DNA from 3 places in the Paenibacillus sp. FSL R5-0470 genome. Region 2 is predicted to be linked to each of the others. Evidence: riboswitches for the same ligand, from Rfam matches in the RefSeq annotation. Region 2 holds a riboswitch; each other region holds the start of a gene.

Region 1 (8,359 bases), 390 kb from region 2:
AGAAAAATTAGACGCTGCTCCCGAAGGGGCAAACGTCATTTCGCTGGATAGTGCAGCAGTTAGTCAGGATGCTGGTGGTAAAAAAGCGGATACCCCACATAAGGTATCTCCAACCAAGATGCTGCTGATCTCAGCGCTTTTCAGTGTATTTTTTGCAGTGCTTTATACCAAGGCATTCCGCAGTGAGAAGCTTATGAAGCAACCTGAGAATGTCTATTCCAAATGGCTGAGCATTGCCATCGGAATTGCCTTTATACTAAGGATTTGGATCGGTCTGACTGCTCAAGGCTATCAGAACGACATGAATACCTTTATAGCTTGGGGCCAGCGTATGGTTGATTTAGGTCCAGGCAAGTTTTATGAAGAAGGGTATTTTGCCGATTATCCTCCTGGTTATTTGTACATTTTGTACATGCTTAGTCTTATTCGCGGTGTATTTGGCTTTGCGCATGGTTCGGGTGGAGAGAATCTGCTATTCAAACTGCCAGCGATTATTTCTGATTTGGTATTGGGTTACTTCATATATCAAATGTCCCGCAAAAAACTCGGCTCAGGGATCGCTTTTGGCTTAACGCTATTATTTCTGTTTAATCCGGCGGTGCTTGTTAATTCAGCGGCGTGGGGACAAGCGGATTCGTTCTTTTTGATTTTCCTGTTGCTCAGTATCCATGGCGCTGCGAACAAAAAGTTTGTTCAATCCGCGATTTTGTTTGCATTAGCAACTTTAATTAAACCACAATCGTTAATATTCACACCGGTATTATTGTTTGCTTTCTATCATCACCGTGCTTGGAAGCAGCTTGGATTTGGAGCTTTGTATGGATTAGGGATATTCGGATTGCTCGCGGCACCATTTTTCTGGAATAACGGTGGTTTAGTTGGCCTTATTAATCTGTATAAGAGTACGTTATCTTCCTATCCCTATTCTTCTGTGAATGCATTTAATCTATATGCACTGACTGACCCGATGTGGTCATCTCTTGACCTAACTTGGTTAGGTATTACTTACCGTGTATGGGGCTTCATATTTATTTTAGTGGCAGTAGCCATAGCAACGTTTTATTCCTTCAAAAAAGATCGCTTGGATTTATCCAAATCCTACTTTATCGGTATGGCGCTCATTGTAGTAGTCTTTGTGCTTGGAACCAAAATGCATGAACGTTATATGTTCCCTGCAGTTATTCTATGTATGTTCACTTATATAGCGAGTCGGGATCGTAGGTTTTTATCCCTATTCCTTGGATTCAGCTTAACGCAGTATATCAATGTGGCTTATACGTTGACCCATCTAAATGCAGGTGTAAATCCAGGTGCAGATGGAATCGTTTTGGTCACTTCTATTGCTAACCTGTCATTATTGCTATACATGCTCTACATCGGTTACGACGTGTATGTTCGTGGGGGAGTAAAGCCTCTTCCAGCACCACCAACACCTGAAGAAAAATATGAAGAAGACCTTAAAGTCGTCGAGCAAATAAGACCGCACCAGAAGGGAGGGAGACTTAAGCGATGAAGTTTAAGCGTATAGATTGGATATGTATTCTTGCCATTACTGCCGTTTACGCGGCAATTGCTTTATATAATTTAGGTTCTACTAAATCTCCAGAGACCTTGTGGGAGCCAGCTGCCAGCGGTGAAAGCTTCTATGTAGATCTAGGACAGAGTAAACAATTGGAACGCGTGAATATCTTCGGTGGCGTAGGTACCGGGAAGTTTAAGCTCGAATTCAGTGAATCCCCTGAGGTCTGGAGTAGTCCGCTGGATGTAAGCGAGGATGTTGGGAATGTCTTCATCTGGAAAAGCCAACCTCTGAACGTTGCAGCAAGATACGTGAAGTTTACAGTCACCTCTCCAGGATTCACTTTAAATGAAATGGCCTTCTATGAGCAGGGAGGCGAAAGAGTACCTCTTCCTATAGCCGGTGTTACACCGGATGCTAGTGCAGTCGCTAAAAGAGGAGAGCCTGCCAATCTTTTTGACGAGCAGTCACTCATCCCTGAATATTCTAACTTTATGAATAGCACTTATTTTGACGAGATCTACCATGCACGGACAGCTTATGAATATACACACGGGATTGTGCCTTATGAGAACACGCATCCACCACTAGGCAAGCTATTGATCGCAGTAGGGATGGAACTGTTTGGAGTCAATCCTTTCGGCTGGCGTATTATCGGAACATTGTTCGGGATTGCCATGCTGCCTCTCATTTATGTAATGGCACTACGTCTCTTTAAAAAGAGTAAATACGCAGCACTTGCAGCTGGATTGTTCGCACTGGATTTCATGCATTTCACACAAACAAGAATCTCTACGATCGATGTATACGGAGTATTCTTCATCATGTTAATGTTTTATTTCATGCAGCGATATTACACTATGAATTTCTTCAGGCAGCCCTTAAGAAAAACACTAATTCCGTTATTCTGGTCCGGTTTATTCTTCGGAATTGGTGTCGCCTCCAAGTGGATTGTACTGTACGGAGGAGCTGGGCTGGCCATTATGCTAGCTATCTCGCTCTTCGAGCGCTACAGAGAATATAAAGCATCGGGACGGTTGCTCGCGGAAGGGAAGATCAAAGACAAGGAACTGCTGGGTACCTGTCGCGAAGCCGTAAATTCGTTCTGGAAGAATACCATTATTACGCTAGCTAGTTGTGTTGCATTCTTCGTAATCATACCGGTCATTATTTATAGTTTATCTTTTGTTCCGGGTTTATCTGCATCCGCAGAGGGCTTTACTATAAAAGGCTTGATTGATTCCCAAAAGAACATGTACAACTATCACAGTCAGCTTGTAGCTACACATCCTTTTGCGTCCTCCTGGTGGCAATGGCCGTTTATGAAGAGACCCGTCTGGTTCTTCAGTGGCAGTGAGGGTTTGCCGCAAGGTCAGGTCAGCAGTATAGTGACTATGGGGAATCCGCTTATCTGGTGGACGGGTATTTTCGCAATGCTGGCAACGCTGTGGATTACACTGAAACGCAAAGATAAGACCCTTTATATGATCTGGATCGCCTTTTTCTCACAATATGTTCCGTGGATGCTTGTCCCAAGGGAAACCTTTATCTACCATTATTTTGCTATGGTGCCTTTTATGATTCTTGGTATTGTATATATAATGAAGTTGCTAGATAGTAAATATCCTGAGGCTCGTTATGTTAGTTATGTCTATGTGGCTGTTGCTTTACTGCTCTTTGTCGCGTTCTACCCTGTCCTGTCAGGGATGCAGGTAAGCGGAGATTATGTGAAGGGTATGCTGCGTTGGTTCCCATCTTGGGTTTTCTAAGATTTTTTATAATATCTATAATAATAAGTTTATGCTTACAGCGTTATTATGAAGTACAGAAAGATGTAACGCTCCATAAAGCTTTTAGGAGGAATAAAGGTGAAAGCCAGATATAGTGTAATTGTACCCATGTTCAATGAGGAGCAAGTAATTAGCGTTACTTATGAACGTTTGAAAAAAGTAATGGACGAATGCGGCGATACTTATGAGCTAGTCTTCGTAAATGACGGAAGTCGTGATCGTTCGGCCCAGATGATTCGGGAGATCAGTGATCGGGATGAATGCGTCAAGCTAATTGACTTCTCGCGTAATTTCGGACATCAGGTAGCAATTACAGCTGGCATGGACTATGCCGAAGGTCAAGCGGTTGTTGTTATTGATGCTGACCTTCAAGATCCACCGGAGGTCATTTTGCAAATGATCGAGAAGTGGAAAGAGGGTTATGACGTTGTGTATGCGAAGCGGCTGAAGCGCCGTGGAGAAACGATGTTCAAAAAGGTAACGGCTAAGATCTTTTATCGATTACTCAGCAGCATGACAAGTGTAGACATTCCTACGGACACAGGTGATTTCCGTCTTATTGATCGTAAGGTATGTGATGTCTTGCGAGGTCTCAAGGAAAAAAATCGGTATGTCAGAGGTTTAGTGAGCTGGGTCGGCTTCAAGCAGACGATGGTGGAATATGAGCGGGAAGAACGATTTGCAGGAGAAACTAAGTATCCTCTTAAGAAAATGATTCGTTTTGCGCTGGATGGGATCACTTCCTTTTCGCATAAGCCACTTAAGATTGCTACGTATGTCGGATTCTTTCTTTCCTTTTCGAGCTTTCTCTATTTATTCTTCGTATTGTTTCAAAGAATTTTTTTCACCTCATGGACGGTTCCAGGTTGGGCTTCAATTGTAGGGGTCAATTTGCTCTTTAACGGTATCGTTCTGATGCTGTTAGGTGTAATCGGTGAGTATATTGGACGGATTTATGACGAGTCTAAGGATAGACCGTTGTATATTGTCAGTGAGACCATAGGATATCGTAACGAAGAAGAAGTGGATCGCCGGAAGGATTACAAAGATGTCAGATAAGAACTTTCGAACTGCTTTCATACAGTTTCTCAAATTTAATGCTGTAGGTTTGGTAAATACCCTCATTGATTTCGTAATCTTCACATTACTGAACTCACTTGGGATGGTATATGCGTTGGCACAGGTGATTTCTTATAGTGCAGGGACAGCGAACAGCTTTATTTTGAATAAAAAAGTAACCTTCAAGGATCGTGACCGTGGCAATAAAGAGGGTTTTGATAAGACGCAGTTGCTGAAGTTTATCGTACTGAATCTGGTAGTACTCGGAATATCGCTGTTGCTAATGCATCTGTTGACTGACAAAGTAGGCATTCAAGTGTTGATCTCTAAGGTATTAGTAACGTTTGTGACGGTGATCATTAACTTCTTCGGAAGTCGTAAATGGGTATTCTAAAGTTCAGTAGAACCAATCTACGGAGGTGAAAATCATGCGTAAATTCTCGTATGTGCTCATACTGGCGGGGATCCTTATCATGCTCTATCCAAAAGCTAACGAATGGTATAACGACTGGCAGCAGGATAAGCTATTAGAATCGGCTGAACTGAGCACCAGTGTAAGTACTCAACCACCTGATCTGAAGAGCAGATATGCCGAGGTCACTCAGCTACTAGCGGAGGAATCAGCTCTAGATGCACAAGCACAGCCGCAAGAAACAGAAAAGCCGGAACCGGAAATTGAAGTGGGTGGCAAAGTTATCGCATTAATTGAGATTGATAAGATCGATCTGAAGCTGCCTGTATTAGAAGGGGCTACTAAAGCGAATATGAAGCATGCCGCGGCCCATATGAAAGAAACAACTCCAATAGGAGAAATAGGGAACGCCGCAATAGCTGCACATAGAGCTAGAACTACGGGCAGATTGTTTAACAGATTGAATGAGGTTGTGATTGGGGATACGATTACGGTGAAGACTAGCGATCAGACTTATAATTACGAGGTTTATGATATTTCTGTTGTACTTCCTAGTGATGTGTCTGTTCTAGACGGGAATAACAAAGATAAAATTCTTACTCTAATTACGTGTGACCCACTAGTAGATCCTACACATCGTTTGATTGTTCATGCCAAGCTTTCCTAATCGTTGACGAGAAATAACAAGAAAACTCAAATACAGAGAAATAACTATAAAATAATAGTAAATCTAGCAATTTTGTTCTTGTTTACGAGGATAAATATGGTAGTATAAGACTATAAAAGCTAAACACGATAAACGGCAAACCTATCGAAAGGTAGGGACGCAAAGCTAAAGGGCCTTCCCGTAAGGATGGCAGCCAGTTACCGAATGAAGAGGCTTTTTTTGTTTTTATAAAATATATAAGAATCTTAGATTCATATTTCTACTTGGACTGATTCTGTTAATTTGTCTAGTGAAATTAGAACAGATAGAGCTTATACGATAACGGCAAACCTATCGAAAGGTAGGGACGCAAAGCTAAAGGGCCTTCCCGAAAGGATGGCAGCCAGCTACCGAAAGGGGTTTTATCCGTGAAAAAGGTTTATTTTATGATGGTGGCGCTGTTCGTACTGATTACTGCGGTTCCGGTAAGCACAGCTCAAGCCGCAAGTGTAGATGCAAGCTGGTTGATTACATCGAAAGTGGCTCAAGGTGTTATTGGAATTAACTATGATATTCCGAAAGATAAAAGAATCAAACTCATGATCACTAAAGACAACAGCAGCTATACATATAACTTATATGCTTCTGGACAAGCTGAGGACTTCCCTTTACAACAAGGTAATGGTACTTATAAGGTTTCTGTTCTTGAGAACACAACCGGCAATAAATACAAAGCGTTATATTCCGAAGTAGTAGACGTAACCATGAGTGACTCGAATTCCGTATATTTGGGCTCCGTACAGAATGTGAAATGGAGTTCTTCTGATAAAGCGATCCTTAAGGCAAAAGAGCTTACAAAAGGCAAAACAACAGATGAAGAGAAAGTTAAGGCAATCTATAACTATGTAGTTGCTAATGTACAATACGATTATTCTCTTGCTAATAACGTAACAACAGATTACATTCCGAACATTAACAACACTTTGAATACTAAAAAAGGAATCTGCTATGACTATGCTTCTCTTTTTGCCGCAATGCTGCGTAGTGTAGATGTGCCTGCTAAATTGGTGATGGGGAATACTAGCTACGTTACGCAATACCATGCATGGAATGAAGTGTTGATGGATGGGAAATGGGTTACTATTGATACAACGGTAGATGCATCGTCAGCGAAGAGTAAGAAGAATACGGATTTTATTAAGGCTTCAAGTAAGTATACTGCAGCAAAATACTATTAATTTGCATCGCTAGATTCATAACTCTATTAAATAAACAACCAGCTTAATTATTAAGCTAGTTGTTTATTTTTCTATTAGGGGTTGCTTTTCTATGAATAGATAGGTTATTATAGTTAAGCGTTGTTAGACAGCGTACAGGCAATATTTGAGAGAGTTATATAAACGGCTTTCGAAAAATAAAGCTTGCATTACTGAGAACAACATGATATATTATAAGAGTTGCTGCTGAGACATTAAACGGCGCCAACGAGAACTTGATCTTTGAAAACTGAACAACGAGTGAGTAGGAAATCACGAAAGTGAAATCCGAAATTAGAGAATTAATTTTCTCGTCAGATGTTTCAAAATGAGCATATCGCTCTTTTCAATACTAATTGGAGAGTTTGATCCTGGCTCAGGACGAACGCTGGCGGCGTGCCTAATACATGCAAGTCGAGCGGAGTTATTTTGAAAGCTTGCTTTCAAAATAACTTAGCGGCGGACGGGTGAGTAACACGTAGGCAACCTGCCCCTTAGACTGGGATAACTACCGGAAACGGTAGCTAATACCGGATAATTTCTTTTTTCTCCTGAAGAAAGAATGAAAGACGGAGCAATCTGTCACTGAGGGATGGGCCTGCGGCGCATTAGCTAGTTGGTGGGGTAATGGCCCACCAAGGCGACGATGCGTAGCCGACCTGAGAGGGTGAACGGCCACACTGGGACTGAGACACGGCCCAGACTCCTACGGGAGGCAGCAGTAGGGAATCTTCCGCAATGGACGAAAGTCTGACGGAGCAACGCCGCGTGAGTGATGAAGGTTTTCGGATCGTAAAGCTCTGTTGCCAGGGAAGAACGTCCGGTAGAGTAACTGCTATCGGAGTGACGGTACCTGAGAAGAAAGCCCCGGCTAACTACGTGCCAGCAGCCGCGGTAATACGTAGGGGGCAAGCGTTGTCCGGAATTATTGGGCGTAAAGCGCGCGCAGGCGGTCATTTAAGTCTGGTGTTTAAACCTTGGGCTCAACCTAAGGTCGCACTGGAAACTGGGTGACTTGAGTACAGAAGAGGAAAGTGGAATTCCACGTGTAGCGGTGAAATGCGTAGATATGTGGAGGAACACCAGTGGCGAAGGCGACTTTCTGGGCTGTAACTGACGCTGAGGCGCGAAAGCGTGGGGAGCAAACAGGATTAGATACCCTGGTAGTCCACGCCGTAAACGATGAGTGCTAGGTGTTAGGGGTTTCGATACCCTTGGTGCCGAAGTTAACACAGTAAGCACTCCGCCTGGGGAGTACGGTCGCAAGACTGAAACTCAAAGGAATTGACGGGGACCCGCACAAGCAGTGGAGTATGTGGTTTAATTCGAAGCAACGCGAAGAACCTTACCAGGTCTTGACATCCCTCTGAATCCACTAGAGATAGTGGCGGCCTTCGGGACAGAGGAGACAGGTGGTGCATGGTTGTCGTCAGCTCGTGTCGTGAGATGTTGGGTTAAGTCCCGCAACGAGCGCAACCCTTAACTTTAGTTGCCAGCAAGTAATGTTGGGCACTCTAGAGTGACTGCCGGTGACAAACCGGAGGAAGGTGGGGATGACGTCAAATCATCATGCCCCTTATGACCTGGGCTACACACGTACTACAATGGCCGGTACAACGGGAAGCGAAACCGCGAGGTGAAGCCAATCCCATCAAAGCCGGTCTCAGTTCGATTGCA
Region 2 (8,359 bases):
GGTTTGTTGGCGGGCACCTGACAGATGCTATGACGCGGTAATTCTGAAGATGATGCTCCATAAAACTTTGAGGATGATTCACATGAAAATTGCGATAGCGCACGATTACTTAATCCAAATGGGCGGCGCGGAAAGAGTGGTGGAAGTCTTTCATCACATGTATCCCGAGGCTCCAATCTACACAACGGTTTTTAACGGAAGCCGCCTTACTGACAATCTCAAAGATGCGGATATCCGTGCCTCCTGGCTGCAAAAGATTCCGGGGGTAAAGACCAATTTCAAAGGGGTGCTGCCACTTTATCCAATGGCCATCCGTGATTTGGACTTTCGCGGTTTCGATATCGTCCTGAGTTCCAGCAGTGCTTTTATGAAAAGTATTCAAGTTCCTAAACATACGTTTCATCTTTGTTACTGCCATACGCCTATGCGTTTCGCATGGGATTATGACACCTACATGGAACGTCAGTCGAATTCCGGGTTGTTCAAAAAAATGCTTAAGGTATACATGCAGCAGCTCAAAACGTGGGACCAGCGAACTTCCAAAAATGTGAATCAGTTCGTAGCCAATTCATCAGTAGTGAAGACGAGGATTCAGAACTATTATCACCGGGATGCAGATGTCATATTTCCACCGATTAATACAGCCCGGTTTACAAGCTCTTCAACCATTGGTGACTATTATTTAATTGTCTCCCGGCTTGTTTCCTACAAGCGGATTGATCTAGCCGTAGAGGCTTTTAACCGTAACGGACTTAAGCTTTATATCGTAGGGGATGGACCAGATCGCAAGCGTCTCGAAGGCATGGCTAAGGATAATGTATCGTTTCTGGGCCGGCTAGAAGATGAGCAAGTGACTGGAATGATGGCACAGTGTAGAGCGTTCATTTTTCCAGGAGAAGAGGACTTTGGAATTACACCGCTGGAAGCGAACGCTGCAGGAAGACCGGTAATTGCTTATCAAGCAGGTGGGGCACTGGATACTATTATTCCTTATGTAAATGGTGTGTTCTTTCAGCATCAAGAAGTGGAGGATCTGCTTAAGGCTATTAATGAGGTAGAGTCCTACGCTTGGGATATCGATCAAATCATGGAGCATGCACGTAAATTCGATGAGCAGGCGTTTATGGTTAAGTTCAAGCAGTATGTTGAGCAGGCCTACGTCAATTTTCTAAAAGGAGGATGATTGTATGAAGCTGACAGTAATCGGTACTGGGTATGTGGGTCTTGTATCTGGCGTGTGCTTTGCACTGGGCGGACATCATGTCATCTGTGTGGATAAGGACGAGGAAAAGATTAAGAAGCTGAAACAGATGGAATCGCCCATCTATGAGCCGGGAATCGAGGAACTGATTGAACTGAATCTTCGTGAGGAACGGTTATCTTTTTCTGCAGATCTTCAGGATTCGGTGCGGCATTCAGATATTATCATTCTTGCTGTAGGTACGCCATCGCTGCCTAATGGTGAAGCTGACTTAACTTACATTGAGGGTGCAGCTGCTGAAATCGCTAAAGCGATGGACGGGCACAAAATTATAATGACTAAATCTACAGTTCCCGTAGGGACAAATGAGAAAATCTCCAAAATGCTCTCTAAGTTTACCCATCATTCTTTTGATATCGTGTCTGCTCCCGAGTTTTTACGTGAAGGGTCAGCGATTCGCGATACCCTCCATCCCGACAGAATTGTCATTGGTCTTGATAATCCAGAGCTGGAACCAACCATGCGCGAGCTTCATAAGGGTTTCACTGAAAATGTATTTGTAACAGATATACGCAGTGCTGAAATGATCAAATATGCTTCAAATGCATTTTTGGCCACGAAGATCTCCTTTATTAACGAGATCGCCAATATTTGTGAAAAAGTGGGAGCTGATGTAACCGAGGTAGCACAAGGAATGGGTATGGACCAAAGAATCGGGTCATCCTTCCTGCAGGCTGGTATCGGTTATGGAGGCTCCTGTTTCCCGAAAGACACTAATGCGCTCATTCAAATTGCGGGCAACGTCGATTACGAATTCAAATTATTGAAATCTGTAGTCGAAGTGAACAAGGGACAACGGTTTATGATCATCTCCAAGCTGCATGAATCACTTGGCAGCCTGCGCGGTTCGACGATTGGGATATGGGGGCTTGCTTTCAAGCCTAATACTGATGATGTCCGCGAAGCTCCCGCCAGAGAGATTGTTGAGGCACTGGTGGCTGAGGGGGCAACAGTCAAACTATATGATCCAATCGCAGCTACAAATTTCAGGCAGCAATATGATCATCCGCAGCTTCGCTGGTGCAATCTTCCAGAGGAAGCGGCTGAGGGCAGCGATGCCGTATGCCTGCTTACCGATTGGAGCCTACTCAAGGACATTGATCTGCATCAGCTGGCGAAAAGCATGCGTAATGGGGTGCTGATCGATGGACGCAATGTGTATTCCAAGGAGCAAATCGAGGGTACCGGCCTCGTTTATCATTCTGTCGGCCGCCCGCAGATGGGTGGATTGAGCGGTTATTCTGCTAGTGTGGCTGGAGCGGTTTAATCTAAGTTATATTGATTGAACTTGTGTTTTTTCTATTTAGGGATGAGCCGTGACTCCAGAGAATGTTTGGACTTCCAGCCGCTGTTGTCTGCAGATTTCCTGATTTTAACCGCTGATAGCGGTAGAAATCCGCAGACAAAGGCGGACGCTATCGCTCTTACAGTTCCAAAATTCCCCTCCGCCACTTCGTTCCCTTATTTTAAGGTTCTAAGCAATTTATAAAGTTAGGTACTCTGATTATATACCGCAGTAGCAGATAGTCTTGCGCTTGTAGTTGCACTTGCGTTAGCTGCTGCCTCCCCCGGAGCAGAAGCGAATCTTTAGAAAAACGTGCTTGCTTCCGGCTGGTACAGCCCGGTACGCACGGATCAAGTATTAAGAAGAAGTTGGTTAGGTTAAGAACGGAAAGGGAATTTGGAACTGTAGAAACGGAGTGTTCGCCTTTATCCTCGGATTTCTACCGCGAGAAGCGGTTCAATCAGGAAATCTGAGGATAACAGCGATCGGAAGTCCAAAATCCCTTGGAGTGGTTTCTACCTAACAAATTTTTTTAGTGCATCCGCTCGAAATAAGGCTAAGCGGAAGCTGACGTTTTGATTACAATTCAAATATGCTCGATTTCCATAATTCAAGGAGGGTTCATTCTATGAAAATGGTACTTCTATCAGGCGGTTCAGGTAAACGGTTATGGCCGTTGTCCAACGACTCACGTTCAAAGCAATTTCTAAAGGTACTTGAAAGCCCTCAAGGTGAACCAGAATCCATGGTACAACGTGTCTGGAGACAGCTGGAGGAAGCAGGGATGGCAGAATCATCTTATCTGGCCACCGGCCGCGGCCAAGTAGAAATGATACAAAGCCAACTGGGAAGTCATGTGCCGATTATCGTTGAACCGGAGCGTCGGGATACTTTTCCGGCTATCGCCTTAACAGCTACCTATCTTTATTCAGTGGCAGGTGTTTCTCCAGCGGAAACGGTAGCAATATTGCCTGTTGACCCTTATGTAGAAGCATCCTTTTTCGATACCATAGCTATGCTTGAGGGGACCATGCTGGAAAGTGGAGCAAATCTGGCACTAATGGGTGTTGTTCCTGAACATGCCTCAGAGAAATACGGATATATTATTCCTACCACCGAAGAGGCGGGGGGAAATGGTTTTATGAAGGTGAGTCACTTTCAAGAGAAACCAGACCGTATACAAGCAGAACAGCTCATCGAGCAAAATGCATTGTGGAATTGTGGAGTGTTTGCCTTCCGCTTAGGGTACTTGTTAGATATTTTGCAGCGTAAAGGGTTGCCTTTAGGATATGAAGAATTGCAGAAGCAGTATAAGCTATTGTCTTCCATCAGCTTTGATTATGAAGTGGTGGAGAAAGAAGAACATATTGTGGTGCAGCCGTATGATGGATTCTGGAAGGACCTTGGAACGTGGAATACGCTGACAGAGGAAATGAGCAGCAAGCATGTAGGAAAAGGTTTTGTAACGGTGGATTCTGAGGGGACTTGCTTGATTAATGAGCTGGATATTCCGATTACGGTAATTGGTGCGAAGGATCTGATCATTGCGGCTAGCCCGGATGGGATTCTAGTTACCCATAAAGCTGAGAGCCCACGGATTAAAGAAGTGCTGAAGACCTTTGAACAAAGACCGATGTACGAGGAACGCCGCTGGGGCCATTACAAAGTTATTGATTATGTGAAATATGATGAAGGCAATGAAGTGCTGACCAAACGGATTTTTATATCCGAGGGGAATAATATCAGCTATCAATTACATCGCAAGCGTAGTGAAATTTGGACAATCGTCAGCGGCGAAGCAAGTATTGTGCTGAATGAGAAAAAACATAATGTGAAGGCTGGGGACGTAGTACGTATACCGGAAGGAACGAAGCACGCGATCCTTGCTTTGACGGATGTCGAGTTTATAGAGGTACAGACGGGTTCTGAATTAGTAGAAGAAGATAACATTCGTATTACTTTAGACTGGAATGATATAGAACTACAACAATTCATTTCATAGGTCTAACCTATCTATTTAACCAATCCATAATTTCTTGAAACAGGTAAATTGACTCAATTATCAAAAAAAGTCATAAAAACACTAAATATATCATTAATTGTCGTCGATACTTACGGTAAGAGAGATTATTTCTCTTAAATTGAAAAGGCAAACCTATCGAAAGGTAGGGACGCAAAGCTATAGGGCCTTCGAAAGAGTGGCAGCCTGGCTACCGAAAGGGAGATTATTTTGAAAGCTTACCGTACGTATCGATTATTTGGCGCATTTCTGTCACTCGTCTTGTTTCTGACTGCACTTCCGCTTACTGTTGGAATTTCGCCGTCTGTTGTCATAGCTGCTTCAAATTCTGGAACGCCAGTTACCCCAGGAGCCTCACTTGAAGCCGTAAAGCTGCTTAACTATTTTTACTCGATCTCAGGAAAAGGTATTATTGCTGGTCAACATGACTATTTAGAAAGTCCAGATGAAATTAACAATATGCTGAAGGGAACCAGCGGACAATATGCCGCTCTTCACGGTTATGAACTGGGCGCGATCAGCGGTCAGTCAGAAGGAACGATGGCCTGGCAGCGTCAAAATGTGGTGAACAGCGCCATCAACTGGAATAAAGCGGGCGGGATCGTAGCTATGACTTTTCATGCTAACCTGCCGGGCACCTCTTATGACTGGGATAATGTAAAAAAAACACTTAGTCAGAATGAGTTCGATAGTTACGTTACACCGGGTACCAAGCAATATAACAATCTGATCGCTGAACTTGATAAGGTGGCAGTCTCCCTAAAAAGCTTGCGCGATGCCAATGTTCCGGTGCTTTGGAGACCCTATCATGAAATGAACGGGAACTGGTTCTGGTGGGGGAAGAAAAATAACTTTTCTAAACTTTGGAATATTATGTATGACCGTTTTGTTAACGTTCATAAATTAAATAATTTGTTATGGGTATGGAGTCCGAATGCTCCCAATGTTTGGTCAGATCCTTATGCGCTAACTTATCCAGGTGCTGATAAAGTAGATATTCTGGCAGCAGATATATACGAAAATGATTACCAGCAAAAATACTATGACAGCTTGTTGAGTCTAGCCGCAGGCAAACCGATTGCGATCGGGGAGAATGGTGAAATGCCTAATCTGGAGAAGCTTCAGCAATCACAAAGTAAATGGACGTATATGATGAGCTGGGGAAAAATGCTTTACGAGAATAACAGTGCAGATACAATTAAAACATTTATGAATAGCAACTATACCCTGACCAGAGATAAATTAAATACTGGTCTGGCACCGACACCTAGCGCTGCACCAGCGCCGGCACCTCCCGAAGAAGAGGGTGAGGCAGCCATTCCTCTTGCGAAGGGGCTTGCAGGAGAATATTACAACAACATACAGCTATCGGGAACAGCAGCTCTTACTAGAACTGATGCAATTATCGATTTCAATTGGCGGCAAGGATCGCCGGATGCCGCCCTTGGGATTGATCGTTTCTCCATACGTTGGAGCGGTAAAATTAAGCCATTATATGATGAGCAATATACATTTTACACTACCTCAGATGATGGCATCCGTGTGTGGGTGAATGGGCAATCCGTGATTGATAGTTGGACTAAGCAAAGTGGTACTGAGCGTAAGGGTAATATAACGCTGAAGGCTGGCCAGCTATATGATATCAAGGTGGAGTATTACGAAAATGAAGGCGATGCGAGAGTCCGCTTGATGTGGGAAAGTGCTAGTCAAGCTAAAGAGACAGTTCCAGCAAGTGCACTTTATCTTCCGGATGTCTCCTGATTGATGAAAATTAAAGGTCGATCCTTAGTGGCTCTGCGTTATTGCAGAGCTACTAAGCTATAGTCCTCATTAGGTCAGAAGACGATTGTCCGATAACAGGTATGTTTGTTTAGCACCTGTGGAGGCAGTACAGCTACCGAAAGGAGGATTTATTTGCGTAAATATTATAAGCAAAACAGATTGTTGTTTACTATATTACCGGTGTTTATTATTTTTTCCTTGCTGCCTTTGGGAGAGGTTAAGAGTCTTCCGAAGGCTATGAGTGTTTCTTCCGCTCTTCCTCTGGCTATACCAAGCAATCCATCAGCTTCTGAAGAAGCCAAGCAACTGCTGAGTAATTTGGTGAATCTACGTGGCAAAGGAATCCTGTCTGGCCAGCATGATTATCTAGAAAGTCCAGATGAACTGGTTCATAAGCTGAAGAATACATCGGGACAAAATGCCGTTCTACATGGTTATGAATTGGGGGCAATTAATAATCAACCCGAAGGGACGATCGCAGAACAGCGACAAGCTGTTATAGACAGTGCAATGGAGTGGCATCAAGAGGGTGGCATTGTAGCCATGACATTCCATCAGAGTTTGCCGGGGACTTCTCCGGAATGGTCCAATGTAAACAGAAGTCTCAGTCAAGAGAAGTTTAATGCTTATGTTACGCCTGGGACGGCTCAGTATAAGAGTCTAATCTCTGATCTAGACGAGATCGCTGGCTATTTGGGACAGCTGCGTGATGCCGGAGTTCCAGTCTTATGGCGACCTTACCATGAAATGAACGGCGGTTGGTTTTGGTGGGGGAAAAAGGACAATTTTTCAGCGCTTTGGAATATTGTCTATGATCGTTTTGTAAACACACATCAACTGAATAATCTACTGTGGGTGTGGAATCCAAATGCGCCGAATGAATGGGCAGATCCTTATGCTGCATATTATCCGGGTGCGGATAAACTCGATGTTCTGGCTGCGGATATCTACAATAACGATTATAAGCAGTCCTACTATGAGGATCTGCTCGCACTTGCTGAAGGTAAACCTATCGGAATCGGGGAGAGCGGACAGCTGCCGAACCCGGAAGTATTAACCGAGAAACAAAATAAATGGGTCTATATGATGACCTGGGGAAAATTACTGACAGAAAATAATACGCTACAGTCAATTAAAAGCTTTATGAATGACTCGTTTATAGTATCGAGAGAGGATTACGTTCTCACAACAGGAGGCCCTTCGATAGCACCGGTAATCCCGGTAACCCCAGCGGGTTTAACTGGAGAATACTATAACAATACTGATTTAGAGGGAGAAGCGGTACTTATCCGCGATGATCGTAAGATTGATTTTAATTGGCATGGCGGGTCACCTGCACAGGAGATAGATGAAGATCATTTTTCTGTTCGCTGGAAAGGGAAGCTCAAACCCAAATTCAGTGAAAAATATACGATTTCGGCATCCTCTGATGATGGAGTCCGTGTCTGGATTGACGGAAAGCTGATCATCGATAATTGGAAAAATCAAAGTGCAACCCTTCATAAAGGAAGTATCCCGCTCACAGCCGGAACACTTTATGATATCCAAATTGAATATTATGAGAATGAAGGAGATGCTAATCTTCGCTTGCTGTGGGAGAGTTCCAGCCAGAAGCAGCAGGTGATTCCACAAGGGGCATTGTTCCTTCCTTAATCTAATGAAATGATAGGGTTAGACATTCCGGAAGAAAGAGAGGACCTATGGATGGGAATAACGAGGAGAATATCTAATAGAAAAAATAGGATAACTGCAAACAAACCATTACTGTTATTACTGAAATTCACCGCATTAACCGTCTTGTTTCTGTTGTCTGTCTCTGTTTTCGGAACGAATAAGACGAACGATTATAAGGTAGGTGCCAATATACCAAGATTAGCTACAGGAAGTGATGTTGCAGCAGAAATACCGGATGGTACTGTGATCTGGAATCTGGGACAACATGATGGCTCAGCAGCTGAGTTCGCTACGAGTGGCACTTCTGGCAGTAAGAAGGTATTTAATGTTCCTTCTT
Region 3 (8,359 bases), 1.3 Mb from region 2:
TGTCTAATCCATCGACATCAAGTGAAGTGAACTGTTTTTCTTCTTTAGGTTTGTTTATTGTGATCCAATTCTTACTGGTATCACGTTTCTCAATGACAGCATCCTTTAATATAAGTTTCATTGGAACATCGGACCAGTTGTTATACCATTCCGGAGATTCAAATTGAAATAAATGCTGGTAGCTTTCGGAATGATCTCCTTTCAAATTCCAACCCCCAGTGATTGTTTTATCACCTATAACCAACTGAGCGGTATTATAGTGGACAATTCCTTTTTTAAGCGAATCATTTTCAGCTATTAGAATTTGGATATCCAAAGGGGTAACCACTAGCTGATCTAAGGTTATACCGGTCTTTTCTTGAAATTCAGGACTGTTATACAGTTTCTTAGTGTAAATCGCCTCACTTGCTTTTTGTCCATCTGCTTTAAAATCGAACTTCCATGTACCTGAAATACGTTTCGCTTCTTCAATGTAACTAAAATGAAGACTAGCTTCCTTCCAATCTGATTCAGTTATATTGAAAACCTGTTCAATAAATAAATCCGATCCTTCGTTAGGCATGATGGTTGGAATTGCCTCATTCTCTTGACCAGCAGTACTAACTACCAAATGTGGGTTTCCCCGTCCTAAGTCAGCTGGTGATGCAGCGACTTTGTAACGGATAATGGTTTGATTGGAAACTTGTCGAACGGATTCGATTTGAATGCTTGGGTATTGCTTAACTCCCGTATCAATTGTATCTCCTGCTTGATGATTAGATTGTAAGGGAATATTCCGATCACTGTAAAAAATGAGATTCCGTGCTTCAAACCTGTAGTCCTTTTTATCATCCTTTAATGTATCAGGTGTCTCATATACTCCAATGAGTTTCTGGCTTTCAGGATCGTATTCTAAATAACCGTATACCTTTGCCTTGGCACCGGATTCACTAGTCATAGTGTTTTCTTCTGTAGCAAATCCAGTATATTGGGATAGATCAGATTTAGTATCAAGTGATAACAGCATTTTCATTTTTTCTCCGTCAGTTACAACACCGTTCAAATTCATTGTTACTCCTGAACTGGAAGCTTGAAGATTATACTGTTGACCGATGCCATTATTTAATGCATTGCTCACACTTCGACCACCAATTTTATCCCAATTAATCGTCATACTAGCGAATACAGGAATGGCTACAAGTAAGAGGCAAGAGAAGACAATACTGATAGGAATAACCTTTTTATTAGACCTAGGAGTATTCTGGGAGGAATGCAGATTTCTTTGACGTGTATATGCTTCTTGTTCTATGGCAGTCCACATCAAATCATAATCCGGTCGGGGAATATGTTTATCTTTTTCAATATAGAGACTCATTACTATTCAGCTCCTTTAGTTGGGTTCCACCCATTCTATTTAGTATTTTAAGTCCCTTGTTCAGTCTGGATTTTACAGTTCCTTCGGGTATGCTCATAACTTTAGAGATCTCGGGTACAGTCAATTCGTTTATAAAACGAAGGACTATTACCATTCTGATTTTGTCGGAAAGCTGACTGTATAACCCTTGTAATTCTTTTTTAGTTTCCTGTCGATCCAAACGTTTTTCTACAGGGTTTGATTCCTCAGACCTGGATAGTAAATAATTACGTACTTCTTTCATCCACCCCGTCTTACGCCTTTTGATCACACTGTTGCACTCATTCGAAGCAATTCGTAAAATCCAAGCTTTCAAGTTTCTTACCTTCGACTTATCCGCTAAGATAACTTTTACAAATACCTCTTGGGAAATATCCTCCGCATCTGCCTGATTTTTCATTAAGTAGTAACAAAAATAATATACTTGTTCTTTATAGAGCTCGAAAATTTCCCGGTCACTCATTTTGCTGCACCCCCTGTCTTTGCTGTTCTCATTAATAAGACTTATAAGCGTATGTAATCGTTCATTTTTCATTTTGATTGTAGTATTTCTTCTGAGTATCATAGCGAATTCGAATGGAAGATAAGTCGTTTACAGGTAATTATAACCATGATAAAATTAGCGGTGGGACATGCGTCCGTAAGCTAATTAAAACTAATTGAATGTCCGCGTTAAAGGTAAAATCATCGAAAGATGATGACACAAAGCCATGGGTCTAAAGCCTTTCTACAGAAGGAAATGATCGCCAGGCCGCCATAGGGATGTCTTATGAAGCATAAAGGATAGCTCTAAGAATATGTAGTCAATTTTGAGCTCTTTTATTATTTCGACCTATACGGCGTTACATTATCGCAAGGGGCCGAAAGGGGAAGTACATGAACAGTTTTTTCAAAACAATAGGCACTAGTTTGGCAGTAGGTGCTTTATTGCTGTCCGGAACGATCGGATGGATGTCTAATCCTGAAGTCGTGTCTGCCGCTACCACAACAGCAGTAACCGCGGATCAAATGATTAGCAAAGTAACGGCAGCCTCTAAAGCAATAAAGAATTTTCACTTAGATGTGATCAAAAAACAGGATATTCAGAGCGGTGGGGTACGTATCAGCAACACTAACACACTGAAGCTGGATATTAATCGACTGCCGAATTTTGCTGCAGCTGGCACCGTTGATAGTAGTCTTTTAGAAACATCGTACAGTCTATATGCCAATGACAAGGAGTTTTACTATCTTGTAGACGGAAGTGAACTGATCGATGAATCTGAAGATGAAGGTTACGACGATGACGGTGAGCCAATCGATCCTGATGCGCAGTATTGGATTGGACTGGAGAAGATGGAGTGGGATTCTTTTTATTCTAAAGGTCAATACGATCCTGTTTCCATGCTTGATTCGGTAAAAAATTATAAAAAATCTATGAAAGTCAGCACTGTCGGTGCTCAGACCGTCCTGCAGTTCACGGTAACCGATCCGACAGCAGCTATGGGAATAATCAAACTCTATGACCAGGAGAACCTCTGGGATGGTGAGACAGTTCAACCCAAAAGCGTAACGTGGAAATTATTCGTCAATACTAAGACCTGGCAGACGGAAAAGCTGACAGTCGATCTGAGTTATGTGCTGATAAGTGATGGAGAAAAGGATACATACAACACGAAAATCGAAGCTAAGTATTCCAAGAATAACAAAGGTACAACCATTGTTAAGCCCGCCGAACTAGAATAATAAGGTCGATTTCATATGGAGTAAAAAGCGCTGTTCAGTAGAACAGCGCTTTTTGCTCCATTCATGACAGCAGCCAACAGGAAGTGAGATATGTAAAGAATAAATAAATATAAAATTGACCTACCAATTATTAGGATTTTAGTACATGCTATTTATGTGATTAATAATCTGAATTAATTTAATAGTGTATGAAGTATCATATTGTAACTATTATATTGAAAAGGTATTATGAGTTAGGTGTAAATTTACATTTTTGAGAATTACTATTCTTTTTAATGAATGATAGGGGGAGTGCGAATAATGTTATCATCCACAGAGCTAAGCAAGCTGAATGAAGCGAATTACAGGGAGGACCGATTAGAGGCGCTTAATCATTTTTATGAGGATCTCTGTAATAAGAAAGTAGCAGATGGCTATATTTATTCTCTTAGTCGTTATGGAAAAATATTTGCTAATGGAGCGGGGGGACGCTTCAGTTACGAAGAAGATAGCGACCAAGAATTAACAACGGATACAATTTTTCGAATCGCTTCTATTACCAAGCTGTTTACGGCAACAGCGATCTGGCAGCTGGCAGATGATGGCAAAATTTTTATGGGACAACCAGTTAGTTCTATTCTTCCGGAATTTGATGCCGATCCTTTTAAGCCGATTACAATTGCTCATTTACTGACTCATACCTCCGGCATCGCACCTGATCATGGCACTATAAGTGATACCTACTATAAAAGTGCATGGTGGTATATTTATGAATCAGAGCTTGGAAAAGAAAATTGGATTAAAGCTGGACTTTCCTATGGTATACGTTTTCCGGTAGGGACTCAATGGATGTATTCCTCGTTCGGATACGTGGTTCTTGGTGCAATTATTGAGAAAATAACAGATGTTTTTGCAGAAGATTACATAATGGACAACATTGTAAAACCGTTAGGCATGACAGATACTTTCTTTGATATTCCGCCTGAGAAAGCTGGTAGGATCGCTATTCGTTCGCAAGAAGCCAAGGAATATCTTCAGAAGCTGCAAAACGGGGAAATTACGGATGAAGAACAAAGGCCTGAGGAAGAAATCAAGACTCCCGGAACGGGTGGGGGAATGTATTCAACCGTTAATGATCTACAAAAGTTCGGAATTATGCTGCTTAACCATGGGGAATACGAAGGTGGTCATATCTTAAGTCGGATGGCTGTTCAGAGAATGACCAAGCGGTTCAATTCTGAAAAACTTCCAAACTACGCATGGGGAGATGGAGGAGCGGATAGACCATACGGTCTTGGGCCAGACCTTCGATATAATGAAAGTACATCTTATTCTGAAGGCACTTTTTTTCACGAAGGATGGGGATCTTGTTCTTTGGTCATTGACCCGGTAGAAAAGCTGGTTGCCGTTTGGTATATCCCTTTTCATAACCATATATGGGACGGTAGAGCTATTTTCGGCACAAACAATGTGATCTGGTCTGGACTCGAATAAGAAAAAGGTTAGTTGTAGTGAGATATCAAAGATAGGCAGGATGTGACTTATGTTTGAGAAGATAAAGCACCGCTTTCGCGTGATGAGAGCGGTTGCTTTTGTTACTTATAAGGAATGGAGTGCGTACAGAACGCATTCGATGGTTTCTATTTTTGTAGGCCCGGTATATTTTTTAGTGCAGTATTATATATGGAGCGCTGTTTATAGCGGGGAATCCTCTATTAACGGGATGTCGCTCTCTCAGATGCTCTCTTATTTTTGCGCCACGATGTTGATCAACTACTTGACCATGGATTTTGCCGATTGGAATTTACAAATGCTCATTCGCACAGGGAAATTCATTACGTTCTCTTTAAGACCAATGAATCATATGTTCTATGCATTGTCACAGAAGGCAGGGCATAGGGTACTTGGGCTTCTATTTGAATTTATACCCTGCTTTATGATCTTCTTGTTTATTTTTCATATTGATGTTTTACCCGCAAATTTACTATACGCAATGCTATCGATAGCTATGGCGTTCATGATGAATTTTTTCATCCACTATAGTATTGGAATGGTGGCCTTTTGGATGGTGCAATCCTCCAGTATTCGTAACTTTTTCAGTCTTTGCGAGGGGATATTCTCAGGATCACTGATTCCATTAGTCTTTTTTCCAAAGTCCTTACAGATGGCTTCCTTTTTCTTACCGTTTCAATATACGACCTTTCTGCCTGCAATGGTCTATACAGGTAGCTATACTTTAGCTGATATAACCTTACCTATTCCCCAAGTTTTGTTGTTGCAGCTTGTAGCCGTTATTATTGCCGGAATAGTCTGCCGGGTGCTGTATGCGTTATCGCTTAAGCATTTTACGGGGGTGGGCGCATGAAACGTATGTATCTAATATACAAAACTTGTATGAAGGCGAATATTGCTTCTGCGATCACCTATCGCGTTAATTTTATTCTTAATAGCCTTATCATGCTCATAGGGAATGTATTGTTTCCCCTAGTAACGGTGTTCATCTATAATTCGAATGCTTCATTTGAAGGATGGACCTTTAAAGAGGCACTATTAATTCAATCCGTTTTCATTTTGTCTACGGCTTGTGCCGGGATTTTTTTTAACGGAATCATGTGGAATACGATGTCCCATGTAGTGGAAGGAACGCTGGAAGTGGTATTAATTAAACCAACCTCGAGCCTTTTTCTGCTGTTGGCCAGATCTTTTGAGTTCGAAAGTATCGGGCTTTTAGGTGGAGGAGTAGTCATGTTCGTTTACGCACTTAGCGGAATCGATGGGATGACCTTCAGCTCTTGGTTATTGTTCCTGTTATTGTTTGGAGCAGGGCTGCTTGTCATGTTTGGCGTGGCGCTCATTGTTGCAGCGATTTCCTTCAAATGGGTGGCGAATTCCCGCTTGCCGGAGATGTTTGAGAGCATTAAGTCTTTTGGACGCTATCCAGGGACGATTTTCCCTAAAGCAGTCGTAGCCGTGAGTTCTTTTCTTTTTCCGGTTTCCATGATTGCTTACTTTCCTGCATCTACACTGCTTGGACGATGGGAAGCGTATTTTTTTATAGCGATTATCCCTTGTGTGTTATTTGCGGCCTTCGGAATTTGGCTCTATACGTACATGCTTCGTAGTTACAAAAGTGCCGGAGGATGAATTTGTATGAAGGAGAATTACATTGGACATTATTACCGTCAAGAATTTAACTAAGCAATATGAAACGTATCACCGTGGACAAGATGCAAAAAGCGTATTTAAAAGTCTGTTTCACCGTGAAAAATCGATTATCACCTCTGTAGAAGATCTTTCGTTCAGTGTTGGAAAAGGAGAGATCATTGGCATTCTGGGGCCAAACGGTGCAGGTAAATCTACGACTATTAAAATGCTGACAGGCGTTCTCTATCCTACATCAGGAGAAATAAATGTTCTAGGATACAACCCTCATAAGCAGAAAAATCAATATGTAAAGCAAATCGGAGTGTTGTTCGGACAGAAATCGCAGTTAATATGGGACATTCCTCCTTTGGATAGCTTTTATATGAACAAGGAAATTTATGATATTCCTACGAATGACTTTCGTACAAGACTAGATCGATTTGTAAGTATGTTTGAGATTGGTGATATTATCACTAAGCCTACGCGCACCCTATCACTGGGAGAACGAATGAAATGCGAGTTTATTATGGCAATGCTTCATTCTCCGCCAGTGGTTTTTTTGGATGAGCCGACGATCGGGCTGGATGTTATAGCTAAACAAAGAATCAGAGAATTCATTAAGCAAATGAATCAGGAAGGCACCACATTTATTCTAACGACACATGACTTGGAAGATGTGGAGCGTTTGGTACAAAGAGTACTAATTATTCATCAAGGTAAAAAAGTTTATGACGATAAGTTCTCCGAACTTCGACTTCATTTAGGCGCTAAAAAAGTGGTCAGGCTTTCTGCAGCTACAACGATTGGAGATATTGACCTGCCTGGGACTCTGATATCGGAAAGAATATCGGATTACGAAGTGGAATTAGAGATCGATACCGAGCAATGTAAAATGGGTGAGTTTCTTCATATTCTTAGCGAAAAGGTAGAGATTCTTGATATATCCATTAAGGAGATCCAAATTGAAAAGATCATCAGCTCCATTTATGAGATGGATATGGGATAATATTTTCAAGCTTGAGAATGGATCATTTGCAGATTCAGATCTAGCATTGACCATAACTTATCAGTAATTTCTTTTGCAGAACAAGGATTACTATGGGTAAACCACCATTCAATCACTCCGACAGTTGCCGAACTCAAAAATTGTACGGATATATCCTTACTTAACTTATCTAGGTTTAAATTGTTTTCTAAGAATTGTGTTTTGATTTGATTATTTATCATATCTTGTAATTGGTTTCTAAAGGAGAGCAAAGCTTTGTTTCTTAATAAAGTCTTATAAAAGAGAGCATTCTCCTCCAATTGTTCCAGCGTGCGGAGTAATGATGCCTTAGAGGGATTGGGTTCGGTTTCATCCTCCACTGCGGAGCAGCTTTCGATTAGTTGCTGGAGCTGAGCCGCCAGGCATTTATCCATCAGATCATATTTATCCGCATAATGGGAATAAATCGTTCCGCGGTTTACATCAGCGCGCTCTGCGATTTCGTTAATCGTTATTTTTTCAAAATCTTTTTCAGCCATTAGTTGAATTAATGCATTCATGATGGCTGTTTGGTTTTTTTTAATTCTTCTATCCATGGTAATACTCCCTTTTTATTAAACAATGTATTGTATTTTGTTGAAAAATCAACAAAACCGATCAAACTAACGATTGAACCCTACCGGAGATGTGATAATCTGATTTTATCGAACAGATGATCGAAATTCAACAAATGTCTAAAAAGGGATAGAGGAGTTAAATATGAGAATATTAGTTTTCGGAGCGGGAGTTTTAGGCAGCTATCTTACACATGTCCTGGTGCGTGGGGGAAACGATGTCACAGTGCTTGCCAGAGGGAAGCGTGCAGAGCAATTGACGAAAGACGGTCTTGTACTTCGCCATTATTTTCAATGTAAAAACACTATGGATTCTGTAAAAGTCATCTCAGAGCTTCAACCGGATGATCTCTATGATCTTATTTTTGTTGTAATGAAATATAATGATTTTCCAGCCGTGTTACCTATTCTAGCTAATAATCATAGTCAGAATATAATTCTTGTGGGGAACAATGGCGATGCACATGGAATGCAAAAAGATTTACAGGAAATGAGCAATGTGAGGAAAAATATACTCTT

Evidence for each region. Region 2 has a riboswitch for cyclic di-GMP ahead of MKY99_RS04825 (glycosyl hydrolase). Riboswitches for the same ligand answer to the same signal wherever they lie in the genome.
Region 1: another riboswitch for cyclic di-GMP. It lies ahead of MKY99_RS03230 (transglutaminase-like domain-containing protein); the one in region 2 lies ahead of MKY99_RS04825 (glycosyl hydrolase).
Region 3: another riboswitch for cyclic di-GMP. It lies ahead of MKY99_RS10245 (DUF6612 family protein); the one in region 2 lies ahead of MKY99_RS04825 (glycosyl hydrolase).

What each region holds. Positions count from the first base shown of each region.
Region 1 covers NZ_CP150238.1:716,813-725,171, forward strand. The annotation lists gene MKY99_RS03205 (glycosyltransferase 87 family protein) at 1-1,513, shown strand, start outside; gene MKY99_RS03210 (phospholipid carrier-dependent glycosyltransferase) at 1,510-3,288, shown strand; gene MKY99_RS03215 (glycosyltransferase family 2 protein) at 3,388-4,368, shown strand; gene MKY99_RS03220 (GtrA family protein) at 4,358-4,762, shown strand; gene MKY99_RS03225 (class D sortase) at 4,797-5,447, shown strand; cyclic di-GMP riboswitch class I at 5,572-5,652, shown strand; cyclic di-GMP riboswitch class I at 5,761-5,841, shown strand; gene MKY99_RS03230 (transglutaminase-like domain-containing protein) at 5,855-6,664, shown strand; rRNA gene MKY99_RS03235 (16S ribosomal RNA) at 7,036-8,359, shown strand, end outside.
Region 2 covers NZ_CP150238.1:1,104,301-1,112,659, forward strand. The annotation lists gene MKY99_RS04805 (glycosyltransferase family 4 protein) at 1-21, shown strand, start outside; gene MKY99_RS04810 (glycosyltransferase) at 83-1,183, shown strand; gene MKY99_RS04815 (UDP-glucose/GDP-mannose dehydrogenase family protein) at 1,188-2,528, shown strand; gene MKY99_RS04820 (sugar phosphate nucleotidyltransferase) at 3,175-4,548, shown strand; cyclic di-GMP riboswitch class I at 4,685-4,764, shown strand; gene MKY99_RS04825 (glycosyl hydrolase) at 4,777-6,327, shown strand; gene MKY99_RS04830 (glycosyl hydrolase) at 6,481-8,001, shown strand; gene MKY99_RS04835 (discoidin domain-containing protein) at 8,053-8,359, shown strand, end outside.
Region 3 covers NZ_CP150238.1:2,390,600-2,398,958, forward strand. The annotation lists gene MKY99_RS10235 (DUF4179 domain-containing protein) at 1-1,354, opposite strand, end outside; gene MKY99_RS10240 (RNA polymerase sigma factor) at 1,338-1,856, opposite strand; cyclic di-GMP riboswitch class I at 2,061-2,152, shown strand; gene MKY99_RS10245 (DUF6612 family protein) at 2,270-3,118, shown strand; gene MKY99_RS10250 (serine hydrolase domain-containing protein) at 3,419-4,591, shown strand; gene MKY99_RS10255 (ABC-2 family transporter protein) at 4,641-5,462, shown strand; gene MKY99_RS10260 (ABC-2 family transporter protein) at 5,459-6,241, shown strand; gene MKY99_RS10265 (ATP-binding cassette domain-containing protein) at 6,264-7,247, shown strand; gene MKY99_RS10270 (TetR/AcrR family transcriptional regulator) at 7,253-7,822, opposite strand; gene MKY99_RS10275 (2-dehydropantoate 2-reductase N-terminal domain-containing protein) at 7,986-8,359, shown strand, end outside.